DNA from 2 places in the Vibrio sinaloensis genome. Region 2 is predicted to be linked to the other one. Evidence: predicted binding sites of a transcription regulator. Region 2 holds the regulator's gene; the other holds the start of a gene.
The links. Region 2 encodes MetJ, which represses methionine synthesis genes. Its sites were predicted from a motif close to TTAGACNTNTANANGTCTAA; they were not measured.

Region 1 (7,949 bases), 150 kb from region 2:
GTTCACAACAGGTTGTAGAGAGAACTCTTCTGCGTATTCACCTTCAGTTGGACGACCTAGGTGAGAAGTAACCATAACTTTCGCGCCTGCTTCTAGACAGTGCTTGATCGTTGGTAGAGATGCTAGGATACGTGCATCAGAAGTCACTTTGCCTTCTTTCACAGGTACGTTTAGGTCCGCACGGATAAATACACGTTTACCTGCTAGATCCAGGTCAGTCATCTTGATTACAGACATGATGTGTCCTCTCAAATATTCAATAAGTAAAGTTTTCAGTAGCCCGGCAACCCTGCCAGACCTAGTAATTCTTCAAACGTTTTGGTGTAAAGGGAGACTATCAATATTTATTTCAAACGTAAAAATAAATATTCTCCACCCACCAGCGAGACATTTTACTTCGCTGATTGCATTGCGAGCGCTGTATCCAACATACGGTTCGCAAACCCCCATTCGTTATCACACCAGACAAGCATTTTGACCAAATGCCCGTTGCTCACTCGTGTTTGGGTTCCATCGACGATCGCGCTATGGGGATCGTGATTAAAGTCGATAGAAACAAGCGGCGCTTCAGTATAGTCAACAATGCCATGTAATGTACACTGAGATGCCTTAACAATGGTTTGATTTACGTCATTAACTTTCACATTTGTATTAATTGTGACACTTAAGTCCATCGCCGTGACGTTAACTGTGGGTACACGCACCGAAATTGCCTCGAATTTGTTAGAAAATTTCGGGAATATTCTTTCAATGCCTTTATGCAACTTAGTATCAACCGGAATGATAGATTGGCTGGCAGCGCGGGTACGCCTTAAATCAGAGTGATAAGCATCAATGACTTGCTGATCATTCATCGAGGAGTGAATAGTGGTAATGGTGCCTGACTCAATTTCAAACGCATCGTCCAATGCTTTGATGATGGGCACAATACAGTTGGTGGTACACGAGCCATTGGATACCACGTTATGCTCAGATTTTAGCGTCTCATGATTGACGCCGTAGATAATCGTATTGTCGAGATCATTGGCGCCAGGGTGTGAGAACAGCACTTTCTTCGCCCCAGCTTTGATATGCTCTTGGCCATCCGCTTGAGAGCCGAAAACGCCGGTACAATCTAAGACAAGGTCGACCTCTAGGTCTCGCCAAGGAAGAAGCTCAATATCACTCAGATGTAAGATACGAATCGAATCAAAGTCACCTGTCCCTTGGTGCGGGGCATCGTGATGGATGTAGATATGTTCCTGGTCGTTGCTGACCTTCTTGCCAAAACGGCCATGACTGGTGTCGTATTGCAGTAAGTGCGCCATCGCATCTGGTTGCGCAAGTTCATTCACCGCCACCACTTTGATCTGTTGGTTTTTACCACTTTCATATACTGCACGCAGTACATTACGACCGATACGTCCAAATCCATTGATCGCAACTTTTAGCATGATTCCATCGCCCTACATCATTTTCGTGTCACAAATAGTAACCGATAGCAGGTTAAAGCGCATTAAGTTAGTGATATAAGTCGAAGTTAGCATAATATCCAACTTGATTAATATGCTGAATATATAGATATTGGCACCGAGTCGGTGAACTGCTTTGGCTGTTTGTCCTCTAGTTTTTCAACCAAAGGAAATCACCATGACTGGATTCCCAGCGACTCACTTTTGCCAACAATGCAATCAAGAAACACCCCATAGTGAGGTCTTAGTGAGAAAGACCAGCAGCTACGACACTGATCGTTCGTTGCTTGGAAGAGTTAAGCTGATGGCTCACACCTTTATCAATGGTGGCCATTACTACGACATGGATCGATACGTGAAGTGTAAAGTATGTGGTCACAAAGAGAAGGACAATTGGGGCAATGAGTTTGAATAACACTTAAGCTCACTGAAGCCAATAAAAAACCGAGCCAAGTGGCTCGGTTTTCTCTTTTTCTTCGACACCAGCTTGATTAAGCCAATAACTCTTTCGCTGTGTTCACTACGTTTTCAGTGGTGAAACCGAACATCTTGAACAGTTCGCCTGCTGGCGCTGACTCACCGAATGTTGTCATACCGATGATCTTGCCGCCAAAGCCAACATACTTGTACCAGAAGTCAGCAATACCTGCTTCGATAGCGATACGAGCAGTTACGTCTGATGGCAGTACTGCTTCACGGTACTCAGCGTCTTGCTTGTCGAATGCATCCGTTGATGGCATTGACACCACGCGCACTTGCTTACCTTCAGCGGTTAGCTGAGCTGCTGCTTCTACCGCTAGCTCAACTTCAGAACCGGTTGCGATAAGGATAAGCTCTGGTTTACCTGCACAATCTTTCAGGATGTAAGCACCTTTAGCGATGTTAGCAAGCTGCTCGGCATCACGCTCTTGCTGGGCAAGGTTCTGACGAGAGAAGATCAGCGACGTCGGGCCGTCTTTACGTTCGATAGCCAGTTTCCAAGCTACTGCTGATTCCACTTGGTCACATGGACGCCATGTGCTCATGTTTGGCGTTAGACGTAGCGATGCCATTTGCTCAACCGGTTGGTGAGTTGGGCCATCTTCGCCAAGGCCGATAGAGTCGTGCGTGTAAACTTGAATGTTCTGAACTTTCATCAGAGCCGCCATACGCATTGCGTTACGAGCGTATTCCATGAACATTAGGAACGTCGCGCCGTATGGGACGAAACCTCCGTGTAGCGCAATACCGTTCATGATAGCCGTCATGCCGAACTCACGTACGCCGTAGTGGATGTAGTTACCCGACGCATCTTCTGCAGAAACAGACTTAGAGCCAGACCACATGGTGAGGTTAGAAGGCGCTAGGTCAGCCGAGCCGCCTAGGAATTCTGGTAGCATAGCACCAAACGCTTCTAGCGCGTTTTGAGACGCTTTACGTGATGCGATGTTGGCAGGGTTTGCTTGAAGTTCAGCAATGATTGCATTGGCTTTCGCTTCCCACTGCGCTGGTAGTTCACCGTTTAAACGACGCTTAAGCTCTGCCGCTTCAGTTGGATAAGCTGCCGCGTATGCGTCAAATTTCGCGTTCCAAGCCGCTTCTTTCTCAGCACCCGATTGTTTTGCATCCCACTTTGCATAAACATCAGCAGGAATTTCAAATGGACCGTGCTCCCAACCAAGTTGCTTGCGAGTCGCTGCGATTTCTTCTGCACCTAATGGAGCACCGTGACAGTCGTGTGAACCAGATTTGTTTGGTGAACCGAAACCGATCACTGTTTTAGTACAAATCAGTGTTGGGCGTGGATCCGCTTTAGCTGCAATAATAGCGGCGTTGATCGCTTCAGGATCGTGACCATCAACTGCAGGAATAACGTGCCAGCCGTACGCTTCAAAACGCTTAGGTGTATCGTCAGAGAACCAGCCTTCAACATGACCATCGATAGAGATGCCGTTGTCATCCCAGAAAGCGATCAGTTTGCCAAGACCTAGTGTCCCCGCGAGTGAACAAGCTTCATGAGAGATACCTTCCATCAGACAGCCGTCACCCATGAATGCATAAGTGAAGTGGTCTACGATGTCATGGCCTGGTTTGTTGAATTGCGCGGCAAGCGTTTTCTCAGCTAGCGCCATACCAACCGCGTTGGTGATGCCTTGACCTAGTGGGCCGGTTGTTGTCTCAACACCTGGGGCGTAACCGTACTCTGGGTGACCTGGCGTTTTCGAGTGTAGCTGACGGAAGTTTTTCAGATCGTCAATAGACAGCTCATAGCCGCTCAAATGCAGCAGTGAGTAAATCAGCATTGAGCCGTGGCCGTTTGAAAGCACGAAACGGTCACGGTCAGCCCATTCTGGGTTTGCTGGGTTGTGATTTAGGTGTGAACGCCAAAGAACTTCAGCGATATCAGCCATACCCATTGGGGCGCCTGGGTGACCAGAGTTAGCTTGTTGTACACCGTCCATACTGAGCGCACGGATAGCGTTAGCGAGGTGTTGACGAGAAGACATTGCAGCTCCTGAGTGCATTTAAGCGAATCAAAAAAGGGGCGATAATTCTCTCAAAGCGCTATCAGCTGTGCAATCGTTTTCCAAGCAATAAGCTCACAATTTTCCTCGATTTCAGCTCAAATCGTTCAAAGTTACTAACTTGTAGCGCAATAAGATGCAAACGTTTGGCTTTATCAAATAACAAAAAAGAACTTGTAATCCGAGCACTGCAAACTAGAATAGACGTCTAGATGTAGATACACCTACAATATCAAGTATTATTCTTCGGCCTCTGAACATGTCAGAGCCTGTATGTAGATTAAAGTGGAGCTCATATGGCTAAGCACCTATTTACTTCTGAGTCAGTATCAGAAGGTCATCCAGATAAAATTGCAGACCAGATTTCGGATGCAGTCCTTGATGCGATTCTTGAACAAGATCCAAAAGCGCGTGTTGCGTGTGAAACTTACGTAAAAACTGGCATGGTGATGGTTGGTGGTGAAATCACAACCTCAGCCTGGGTAGACATTGAAGAGCTAACACGCCAAACCGTACGTGAAATTGGCTATGTACATTCAGACATGGGCTTTGATGCTGACTCTTGTGCAGTTTTGAACACCATCGGTAAACAGTCTCCTGACATTAACCAAGGTGTCGATAAAGCCGATCCTAAAGAGCAAGGCGCGGGCGACCAAGGCATCATGTTTGGTTACGCATGTAACGAGACAGACGTTCTTATGCCAGCTCCGATTACTTACTCTCACCGCCTAGTTCAAAAGCAAGCGGAAGTACGTAAAAACGGCTCTCTACCTTGGTTGCGTCCAGACGCAAAATCTCAGGTGACTTTCCAATACGACCAAGGCAAAATCGTTGGTATCGACGCCGTGGTACTATCCACCCAGCACTGTGATTCAATCTCGACGCCAGACCTGCGCGAAGCGGTAATGGAAGAGATCATCAAGCCAGTTCTACCTGCAGAGTGGATCAACAAAGACACCAACTTCTTCATCAACCCAACCGGTCGTTTTGTTATCGGCGGTCCAATGGGGGACTGTGGTCTAACTGGTCGTAAGATCATCGTTGATACCTACGGCGGTGCAGCACGTCACGGTGGCGGTGCTTTCTCAGGTAAAGATCCATCAAAAGTAGACCGTAGCGCAGCATACGCAGCACGTTATGTGGCGAAAAACATCGTTGCAGCTGGCCTAGCTGACCGTTGTGAAATCCAACTTTCGTACGCGATTGGTGTGGCTGATCCAACCTCGATCATGGTCGAAACTTTTGGTACCGAGAAAGTCTCTCACGACATCATCATTGAAGCGGTACGTCAGTTCTTCGACCTACGTCCATACGGCCTGCAAGAGATGCTGAACCTTCTGCAACCAATCTACAAGAAGACAGCGGCATACGGCCACTTCGGTCGCGAAGAGTTCCCTTGGGAAGCGACAGACAAAGCAGCACTACTGCGTGAATTTGCGGGTCTTAAGTAATTTAGATCTAACAAATTAATTTGCTTGAAAAGGCTTTTGGGTAACCAAAAGCCTTTTTTGTTTGTGGATAAATTTTGCGCACATATTTGTATTTTCCGCTGACACGGTCAATAGTTAAAAATATGTTAACGAATGAATCGATTATCGCGTTCGCTTCGTAAACAGAGTAACTGATGCGCCGCTTACATCAACGACGTCGCCAAGCCGGGCATCGAGTTTCGTTCATTGCTGCTAGAGACAAGCGGCAGTGTTGGTAGAGAATCGATCAAGGAGGATGTATGCCTCGTACGGTGAACCCACAAGACTTCGACGCAAAACACAAGGAAGTCAAAGATTCAGAATACGCACGCACGATACCGTGCAACCAAGTGAGTATTTCTGCCCCTTTCCATTGGCTATCGCTCGGTCTTCATGACTTCGTGCGTATGCCATTAATCAGCGCTTTCTATGGCCTTTGCTTTATGGCAGCGGCGATAGGTATTGTGCTGCTAGTACAATGGCAAGGCACGCACCTTGTGGTGATGCCGAGCTTAGTCGTTTATATGCTAATAGGCCCATTCTTGGCGCTTGGCCTCTATGATGCGAGTTGGGAGCGTGAAAAAGGACACAGTGCTAGCCTACTTCACTCAATGAAGGCGATTGGCCGCAATTCAACCTCACAATGGGCATTTGCGGTGATGCTGGCCGTGTGTATGATTTTTTGGATGCGGATCGCGGCGCTGCTCCATGCGCTCTACCCTTCAGTGCAAGGTGCGCCCTTGAGTGAATTTATGCCATTCTTGGTGATTGGTTCTTTGGTCGGTTTTGTGCTCGCTTGTGTGGTGTTTAGTATCTCCGCTTTCTCTATCCCGTTAATGATGGAGCGCCGTGTGGATATGATGACCGCCGTGTTCTCAAGCTTTAACGCAGTTAAATCGAACATTCCAGCCATGATTGTTTGGGCAGCACTGATATGCGGCGGTATTCTGGTCGGCTTTGCCACTTACGGCATAGGTATGCTGTTTACCATGCCAATTCTCGGCTACGCCACCTGGCACGCCTACCATGAGATCATCAAAAAGAAACATCACCCGTAAGTCGAAACGCTGGGTAATTCGGTATATGATTCGCCTCTGGAGACAGAGGCGTTTTTGTTTGGAGTGAACCTTGGATAAAGAAAATGAGTACCGCGCGATGCAAGTGATAGCAAACTGCATCGATACCGCATCCCAACACTTTCAACGTTCATTCCCTATACCGAAACTCAGTTTTAAACTCCGCGGCAAAACGGCCGGCAAAGCCTATTTACAGCTGAATGAAATTCGCCTCAACCCTGTCCTCTTCGTTGAGAATCGAGCGGACTTTTTGCGCGAAGTGATTCCTCATGAAGTTGCCCACTTGATAGCCTACCAAGTGTATGGCCGGGTGAAACCCCACGGCAAAGAGTGGCAAGGGATCATGGAATCACTGTTTAAGGTGCCAGCGAAAACCACGCATAGCTTTGAAGTCAGCTCGGTACAAGGCAAGACATTCGAGTACCAATGCGGCTGTGATCGCTTCCCGTTGACCATTCGTCGTCACAACAAGGTGTTACGTAACCAGGCTTTTTATCGCTGCCAGCGATGCCATCAACCACTCAGTTTTACTGGCCGCCAGTTATCCTGATCTAGAGCCCCTTGTTTTTTCATCATAAAGCATCCATGTTAGAGGGTAATCTATTCAGTTGCTGGAAATCGGTACCCAATGCGCATCCCTCGAATTTATCATCCTCACATTATCACTGAGTTAGGCACCCTCAGCCTTAGCGAAGACGCCGCAGGCCATATCGGGCGCGTACTGAGAATGAAGCAAGGACAGCAAGTGATACTGTTTGACGGTCAAGGTGCAGAATTCCCAGCCGAGATCAGTCACGTATCAAAGAAAACCGTCGAAGTTGCGCTCAAACAGCGCGTTGAACGCAGCAGTGAATCGCCACTCGATCTGCACTTAGGTCAGGTCATTTCACGTGGTGACAAAATGGAGTTCACTATTCAAAAATCGGTCGAACTAGGCGTCAACACCATTACCCCGCTTATTTCTGAGCGATGCGGTGTCAAACTCGATCCAAAGCGCTTTGAGAAAAAACTCGCTCAATGGCAAAAAATCGCCATTAGCGCCTGCGAACAGTGTGGTCGTAATACCGTTCCAGAGATTCGTCCTATCATGCAACTAGAAGAATGGTGCGCTGAAGAGTACGACGGCTTGAAGCTCAATCTGCATCCACGGGCAAAATACTCAATTAACACCCTACCCACGCCAGTAGAAAAAGTACGCCTTCTCATTGGCCCTGAGGGTGGTTTGTCTGCTGAAGAAATCAGCATGACCGAAAACTATAAATTCGAAGAGACACTGCTCGGTCCACGTGTGTTACGCACAGAGACCGCGGCTCTTACTGCAATTACAGCCTTGCAAGTTCGTTTCGGCGATCTTGGTTAAACGGAGAAAAAGAATGATCAAATTAGGCATTGTAATGGACCCAATTGCGTCCATTAACATCAAGAAAGACTCTAGCTTTGCCATGATGC
Region 2 (7,949 bases):
GCTTATCTACCGCCGCTTCAATATCATGAGGCCATTGACCGAGCTCTGGCTTTTTCTCAACGGATTCAATCCAACCTTTCTCGACCAAGGTTTTCAGCACCGATGAGCTTATCTCCTGATCAAGCATGGCTTGATGCGCCACTGGCCCGCCTTCGAGCATATGCATCACTTTAGCCTGTTTCACCGCTCGGCCAAATCCCTGCATCAGTTGATCGCGGCCCTGACGAGTTAATTGCCAAGAGACTAAAGTGGCAAAGTCCGCCGGCTTTCCTTTGCGCAGCGCACTCGGCATGGCATTAAAAAGCGTATCTCCCAGCGGGTATTGATAATAAAGGCTGCACCACTGTAATAACTGGTAGAGTTTTTGCGGCCATACGGGCTGGTTGTCGAGGACTTGTTGAATGGGTTTGAGCTTGCTCTGATCAAACTGCGATTCATGAGTCAGTGCCGTGACCACCCCAACCAAGGTTTGACGACCAAATGGTACAGAGACCCGTCCCCCTATAATGGGAAACAGGTGACTGGGTATCAGATAGTCAAATTGTTTATCGAGTGGCACAGGCAGCGCAACTCGAGCAATCGTTGGGCGCATAATCGCTATCAAGCTCTTGGAGAGGTAACGTGGTTTAGTCTAAGGGAAAAGCCCCGCACAAGAAAGAGAGACAGTCAGATACTCCCCTCCCCCTTGCGGCTAAAAAAGTAGCAGTTTTCTTCGCTAACGGCTTGATCCCTGAGTCTCGATTCATTACTATATCGCGCCTTAGAGATATGGCTTGCCAACTGGCAGCGGTATCCAAGCAATTTTTATTAACTACGTGTGGTGTCCGGCTTAGCATCGGATAGCGACACGGCCTATATTCAGAGGTTCTCCCATGAAAGCTGGTATCCACCCAGAGTACAAAGCAGTTAAAGCGACTTGTTCTTGCGGTAACTCTTTTGAGTTCAACTCAACGCTAGACAAAGATTCTATCCACCTAGACGTATGTGACAAATGTCACCCGTTCTACACTGGTAAGCAACGTATCGTTGATACAGGCGGCCGTGTTGATCGCTTCAACAAGCGTTTCGGTGCTCTATCAAGCAAGAAGTAATCACTGCTTAGATATCGAATCAAGAAAAGGACGCTCAGGCGTCCTTTTTTGTTGCCTATAATCAGGTTATCTCGGCGTTATCAGTGCATTGTGTTACCAATGACGGCAAGACCTAGCGATATCTCTTGATATCTGGTCTTATCAGCCTACTTTTACTACTTTTTATTGCTTCCGCTCGCATCCTGACCTATGCAGCTTGACTTAGTTACTCTAAAATGGGTTCCCCCTTTCCTTATAACTATTAACGAGTACCCACACCTATGTCTGATGACAATCGTCAACCACTATCCCCTGAAGAACAATTTCGTCAACAAGCATTGGATTACCATGCCTACCCAACCCCAGGCAAAATTTCGGTCGAACTCACTACGCCGGCCGAGACAGCAAAAGATCTGGCTCTCGCCTACAGCCCAGGTGTAGCAGAACCTGTACGTGAAATCGCGCAAAACGTCGATAACGTTTATAAGTACACAGCAAAAGGCAACATGGTTGCGGTGATCTCTAACGGTACCGCTATTCTTGGTTTAGGTAATCTAGGCCCAATGGCATCAAAGCCTGTGATGGAAGGTAAAGCACTGCTATTTAAGCGCTTTGCAGGTCTTGATTCGATTGATATTGAAGTGAAACACCGCACTATCGAAGAGTTTGTCGATACCGTGGCAAACATTGCCGACACCTTTGGTGGTATCAACCTCGAAGATATCAAGGCACCTGACTGTTTTGAGATTGAAAAGCAGCTGATTGAGCGTTGTGATGTGCCGGTCTTCCACGACGATCAGCATGGTACCGCGATTGTCACCGCAGCAGGTATGCTCAATGCGATTGAGTTACAAGGAAAGAAACTGCAAGACGCAACTATCGTGTGTCTGGGGGCAGGTGCTGCGGCCGTCGCCTGTATGGAACTGCTGATCAAATGTGGCGCGATGCGCGAGAAAATTTACATGCTTGACCGCAAAGGCGTTATTCACACCCGTCGTGACGACCTAAATGAGTACAAGCAACTGTTTGCCAACAACACAGATAAACGTACGCTGGAAGATGTAATTGAAGGCGCTGACTTGTTCCTTGGCGTATCGGGGCCAAACCTGCTGTCTCCAGAAGCGCTGGCACTGATGGCATACAAGCCTGTGGTATTTGCTTGTTCAAACCCAGATCCAGAAATCAAGCCAGAGCTTGCTCAACAAGTTCGCCAAGACCTAATCATGGGTACTGGTCGCAGTGATTACCCAAACCAAGTCAACAATGTACTCTGTTTCCCATTCATTTTCCGCGGCGCTCTGGATGTACGCGCCAGTGAAATTAATGATGAGATGAAACTTGCCGCCGTTGAAGCGATTCGTCAACTAGCCAAAGAAGAGGTCCCGGCTGAAGTGCTCACTGCTGCGGGCATTGATAAGCTTTCTTTTGGTCCTGATTACATCATTCCTAAACCAATGGATCCGCGACTACTGCCTCGCGTGGCGAAAGCCGTGGCTCAAGCAGCAGTAGATTCTGGTGTTGCACGTATCGAAATGCCTGAAAACTACATGAGCGAGTAAGATACAAGTTGCAATAAAAACCGCTGTTTGATACAGCGGTTTTTTTTATTAGGCGCTAAGCGAAAAATTAGGTGCAAGGGTTCTATTCATCAAATGCTTCAAACTCGATGCCCATTTCGGTCATCAGTTTTTTGACTTCGGCCGGAATATCATCCGGACGATCTTTACGCAAATCTTCATCCGTCGGTAGTGGCTGTCCGGTATACGCATGCAAAAACGCTTCGCACAGCAACTCACTGTTGGTCGCATGGCGTAGGTTATTGATCTGACGACGCGTGCGCTCATCAGTTAAAACCTTTAATACTTTCAATGGAATAGAAACAGTGATCTTCTTTACTTGTTCACTTTTCTTTCCATGCTCAGCGTATGGGCTAATGTATTCGCCATTCCAGTCTGCCATTGCGCACCTTTGTAAATAATTGTGTTTTAAATTAGAAACCGCAATTTTAGCGGGATTTATGTCCACAAGCAAAGACATATAGACGTCTAGAAGTATTGACGTCCACATTTTTGACAAGTAAAGTGGTGAGATATGGAGCAGGAAGCGCTGCTTTTACCCGTTCAGGTATAGCGTATTCCCCACAAATAGTCACGATAGTTCGAAAGGAAACACCTATGAGCACCCGCAAACCAGCCACAATCGCGGTACGTACTGGTATCGAGTCAGACACTCAACATCACGCCGTTGTTCCCCCTATTTATCTCTCGACGAACTATGGTTTCCCTGCGTTTGGGGAAGTACCAAAATATGACTATACCCGCTCAGGTAATCCTAATCGTGGCTTACTAGAAACCGCCCTGTACGAGCTCGAATCAGGTAAAGGCGCGGTGGTAACCAACTGCGGAACTTCGGCACTCAACCTTTGGGTATCGGCTTTCTTGGGGCCTCAGGATTTGATTGTCGCTCCTCACGACTGTTATGGCGGCACCTACCGTCTATTCAATACGCGGGCCAATAAAGGGGACTTCAAAGTCCTATTTGTCGATCAATCCGACCCACAAGCGCTCGCCGATGCATTGAGCCAAAAGCCAAAGCTTGTTTTGCTCGAAACCCCATCCAACCCTCTAGTGCGCGTGGTGGACATTGAACAGGTCTGCCAGCAAGCGCATCAAGTTGGAGCTCTGGTGGCGGTCGACAATACCTTCTTGACGCCCGTTTTCCAAAAGCCGCTTGAGCTTGGAGCAGATTTTGTTATCCATTCGACGACTAAGTACATCAACGGCCACTCTGATGTTATTGGCGGTGTGGTGATCACCAAAACAGAGCAACATGCTGAGGAGCTTGCGTGGTGGGGCAACTGCCTGGGCGCCACGGGTACCCCTTTCGACAGCTACATGACCCTGCGTGGCATTCGCACCTTAGGCGCGAGAATGAAAGCGCACGAAGAGAGTGCCAATGCCATTTTGCACTATCTGCAAAGCGAGCCTTTGGTCGGCACCATCTATCACCCTAGCCTGCCCGAGCATCCAGGGCATGAGATTGCCAAAAAGCAACAAAGTGGCTTTGGCTCTATGTTGAGCTTTGAGTTTGCAGGCAGCTTTGAGCAATTGAAGGCGTTTGTCGGCCAACTTGAACTGTTCTCTTTGGCCGAATCTCTCGGTGGGGTGGAGAGCCTGATTTGTCATCCTGCCTCAATGACTCACCGTGCGATGGGTGACGTCGCCTTGGCAGAAGCGGGCATTTCTCAACTGTTGCTGCGTCTGTCTGTGGGTTTAGAAGACAGCGACGATCTCATTGACGATCTCAAGCAAGCCTTTGCGACAGTCAAGGAGGCGCAATAATGTCTAAGACTCCTCGCCAACTGCATAAATTTGGTGGCAGCAGCCTCGCTGACCCAGATTGCTATCAACGCGTTGCGGGCATTTTAAAACAATACTCAAACAGCGACGATCTGATTGTTGTCTCTGCCGCAGGCAAAACCACCAATAGATTGATCGCCTTCACCGAAGCGTTACATAAAGATGGCCGCCTCGCCCATGAAGAGTTGCAATCTTTACGTCAATATCAGTCTGAGCTTATCGAATCACTGATTGAGGGCGAGGCTCAGCAACAGCTGCTCGCCACACTACACGATGAGTTCAGTACGCTCGGCGAGTTGACCGCACCGCTAACTCAAGCAGACAAAGCATCGGTGTTGGGCCATGGTGAAGTGTGGTCTTCACGTTTGCTTGCCGCACTACTTAATCAAAACGGATTAGCCGCCGTCGCTCAAGACGCGCGCTCATTTTTACGCGCGGAATCGGGCACACAGCCTGAGGTAGACTTCGGTGCCTCTTACCCGCTGATTAAAGAAGCCCTGATTCAGCACGCGCATCATCGGGTGGTGATCACCGGCTTTATGGCTCGAGACACACAAGGGCATACGGTTCTGCTCGGTCGTAATGGCTCAGATTATTCCGCTACCGTTATTGGCGCACTGGCGGAAGTGAGCCGTGTGACTATCTGGAGTGACGTCGCTGGGGTATACAGTGCCGACCCAAGACTGGTCAGCGACGCTTGTTTGCTGCCGCTACTCAGACTCGATGAAGCCAGCGAGCTCGCGCGCTTGGCCGCGCCCGTACTGCATAGCCGCACTCTGCAGCCTGTGGCCCAGAGCACGATGGATCTGCACTTGCGTTGCAGCTATCAACCCGAGTCTGGTTCTACCCGTATTGAGCGCGTCTTGGCGTCAGGACGCGGAGCCAAAATTATCTCTTCTCTGGATGAGGTGCTGTTGATTCAACTCAGTTTCGCCGCAGGACACAACTTTGAGCGCCTAGAGCGCGAAGTCTTGTCTAGTCTCAAGCGAGCGCAACTTGAACCACTCACTTATGAAGCACAGCCAGACAAGCATCGAATTAACTTGGCTTACACCAGTGAAATCGTCGGCGGCGCTCTTGAGCACCTGCAAGACGTCGCCTTTGAAGCTGAGCTAAAACTCAAAGAGGGTTACTCCATGGTTGCCGCGGTCGGCGCTGGTGTCACCAAAAACCCGAATCACTGCTATGGCTTTTACCAACAACTCAAAAATGCGCCGGTCGAGTTCATTTCTGAGTCGCTGTCCGGATTAAGCCTAGTCGCGGTATTGCGTCAGACTCAGACTCACCCTCTGGTGAAAGCCATTCATAGTCAGTTATTTCAAGCGCAAAAGCGCGTCGCCATTGCCTTGTGTGGTAAAGGCAACATCGGCTCAAGTTGGTTAACGCTATTTAGCGAGCAAAAGACCGAACTCGAAAAGCGCCACGGCATGAACTTTGAGTTGGTTGCCGTCATCGATAGCCAAACCTATTGGTTCAATCCCGCAGGGATAGACCCGAACCAAGTCAGCGCTCATTTTGATGAAGAAGCGGTAAGTTACCAAGATGGTCAATGGATAGAAAAGCTCGGCGCAATCCAGGGCTATGATGATTTGGTCGTGCTCGACGTCACCGCCAGCAAAGAACTCGCAGGACGCTATTTAGAGATTGCCGAGCAAGGGATGCACCTCATTTCTGCCAATAAAGTTGCTGGCTCAGCCTCAAGCCAGTACTACCATCAAGTCCAAGATGCGTTCGCGAAAATTAATCGCCACTGGCTGTACAACGCCACGGTCGGTGCAGGTCTGCCGATTAACCATACGGTGAGAGATCTGCGTGAGAGTGGCGATGATATTACCGCTTTATCGGGTATTTTTTCTGGCACCTTATCATGGCTGTTTCAGCAGTATGACGGCAGCGTCCCTTTTGCAGAACTGGTTGACCTCGCCTGGCAGCAAGGGCTCACTGAGCCGGACCCTCGAAGCGACCTCGACGGCTCAGACGTAATGCGTAAGTTGGTTATCCTCGCCCGTGAGTCGGGATTAGCCCTGGAGCCAGAAGCGGTTAAAGTAGAAAGCCTAGTGCCCGATGAACTGGCTGAGTTATCACTGGATGAGTTTTTTGATAACAGCCAACTGCTGAGCGAGCTACTCGCCGAGCGGCTGCAAAAAGCGCAACGTGAAGACAAAGTTCTGCGTTATGTTGCCCGCCTAGAGAAAAACGGCAAAGCCACCGTTGGGGTGGAGGCACTCAGCAAAGAGCATGCACTAGCGAACCTGCTTCCCTGTGACAACATCTTTGCGATTGAGAGCAAATGGTATAAAGATAACCCGTTGGTGATTCGTGGTCCTGGCGCGGGGCGAGAGGTCACCGCAGGCGCAATCCAATCAGACCTCAACCTACTCTCCAGCCTACTTTAGATATAGGGCGCTAGTATTAAGCTAGCGCCTTTTTTATCGCTCATCAGTGCGATAACTAAGGCTGGCGACTAAGTTGAAAACTGCTCATTATTAACTTGAGAAAAATTCATACTGACATAGTTGACTTTAAAACGTATTCAATACATTCTGTAGACATATAGACGTCTAAACGTCGATTTGAATATTTAGTTTGTTGGCAGGGCTGCCACAGGGAGAGAGTAAGATGGGATACACACACGCCAGTCATATCGACGCTTTAAATCAGAATATTGCTGAACTGTCTGACAATATTAATGTGTCTTTTGAGTTTTTTCCGCCAAGCAACGAGAAAATGGAAGAAACGCTGTGGAATTCGGTCCATCGCCTGAAAGAGCTTAAGCCAAAGTTTGTTTCTGTTACTTACGGGGCAAACTCAGGAGAGCGCGACAGAACTCACTCGATCATTAAAGAAATCAAATCAGAGACTGGTTTGGTTGCAGCCCCACACTTAACCTGTATCGACGCATCCCGAGAAGAACTGATCCAAATCGCCGACGATTACTGGGCGAACGGTATCCACAATATCGTCGCGCTGCGTGGCGACATCCCACCAGGTGGTGGCAAGCCTGACATGTATGCCTCTGACTTAGTTGAGCTATTAAAAGCGCGTCATGACTTTGATATCTCTGTCGCTGCTTTCCCAGAAGTCCACCCTGAGGCAAAAAGTGCTCAGGCCGATCTACTCAACCTAAAACGCAAAGTCGACGCTGGCGCAAACCGAGCGATTACCCAGTTCTTTTTTGACGTAGAAAGCTACCTACGCTTTCGTGACCGCTGTGTCGCCGCAGGCATTGATGTCGAAATTGTACCGGGCATTCTCCCTGTCTCTAACTTCAAACAAGCCTCTCGATTTGCCGCGCAAAATGCGGTGAAAGTGCCAGGCTGGATGGCTAAACAATTTGAAGGGCTCGATGATGACCCAACCACCCGCCAACTGGTTGGTGCCAGCCAAGCGATTGACATGGTGCGTATATTAAGTCGTGAAGGGGTAAAAGATTTCCACTTCTACACACTAAACCGCGCCGAAATGACTTATGCACTTTGCCACACGTTAGGTGTGCGTCCTCAAGTCTAAACATCATTGA

Region 1: the regulator MetJ is predicted to act here: its motif matches at 4,156-4,175, upstream of metK (methionine adenosyltransferase).

The regions. Positions count from the first base shown of each region.
Region 1 covers NZ_CP096199.1:2,609,953-2,617,901, forward strand. Annotated here, with positions in the region: gene MTO69_RS11760 (phosphoglycerate kinase) at 1-237, opposite strand, end outside; gene epd (erythrose-4-phosphate dehydrogenase) at 393-1,433, opposite strand; gene MTO69_RS11770 (hypothetical protein) at 1,630-1,866, shown strand; gene tkt (transketolase) at 1,943-3,937, opposite strand; gene metK (methionine adenosyltransferase) at 4,252-5,406, shown strand; gene MTO69_RS11785 (DUF2189 domain-containing protein) at 5,685-6,482, shown strand; gene MTO69_RS11790 (SprT family zinc-dependent metalloprotease) at 6,553-7,050, shown strand; gene rsmE (16S rRNA (uracil(1498)-N(3))-methyltransferase) at 7,129-7,860, shown strand; gene gshB (glutathione synthase) at 7,874-7,949, shown strand, end outside.
Region 2 covers NZ_CP096199.1:2,762,206-2,770,154, forward strand. Annotated here, with positions in the region: gene priA (primosomal protein N') at 1-592, opposite strand, end outside; gene rpmE (50S ribosomal protein L31) at 873-1,091, shown strand; gene MTO69_RS12615 (malic enzyme-like NAD(P)-binding protein) at 1,352-2,629, shown strand; gene metJ (met regulon transcriptional regulator MetJ) at 2,712-3,029, opposite strand; gene MTO69_RS12625 (O-succinylhomoserine (thiol)-lyase) at 3,245-4,411, shown strand; gene MTO69_RS12630 (bifunctional aspartate kinase/homoserine dehydrogenase II) at 4,411-6,825, shown strand; gene metF (methylenetetrahydrofolate reductase) at 7,049-7,939, shown strand.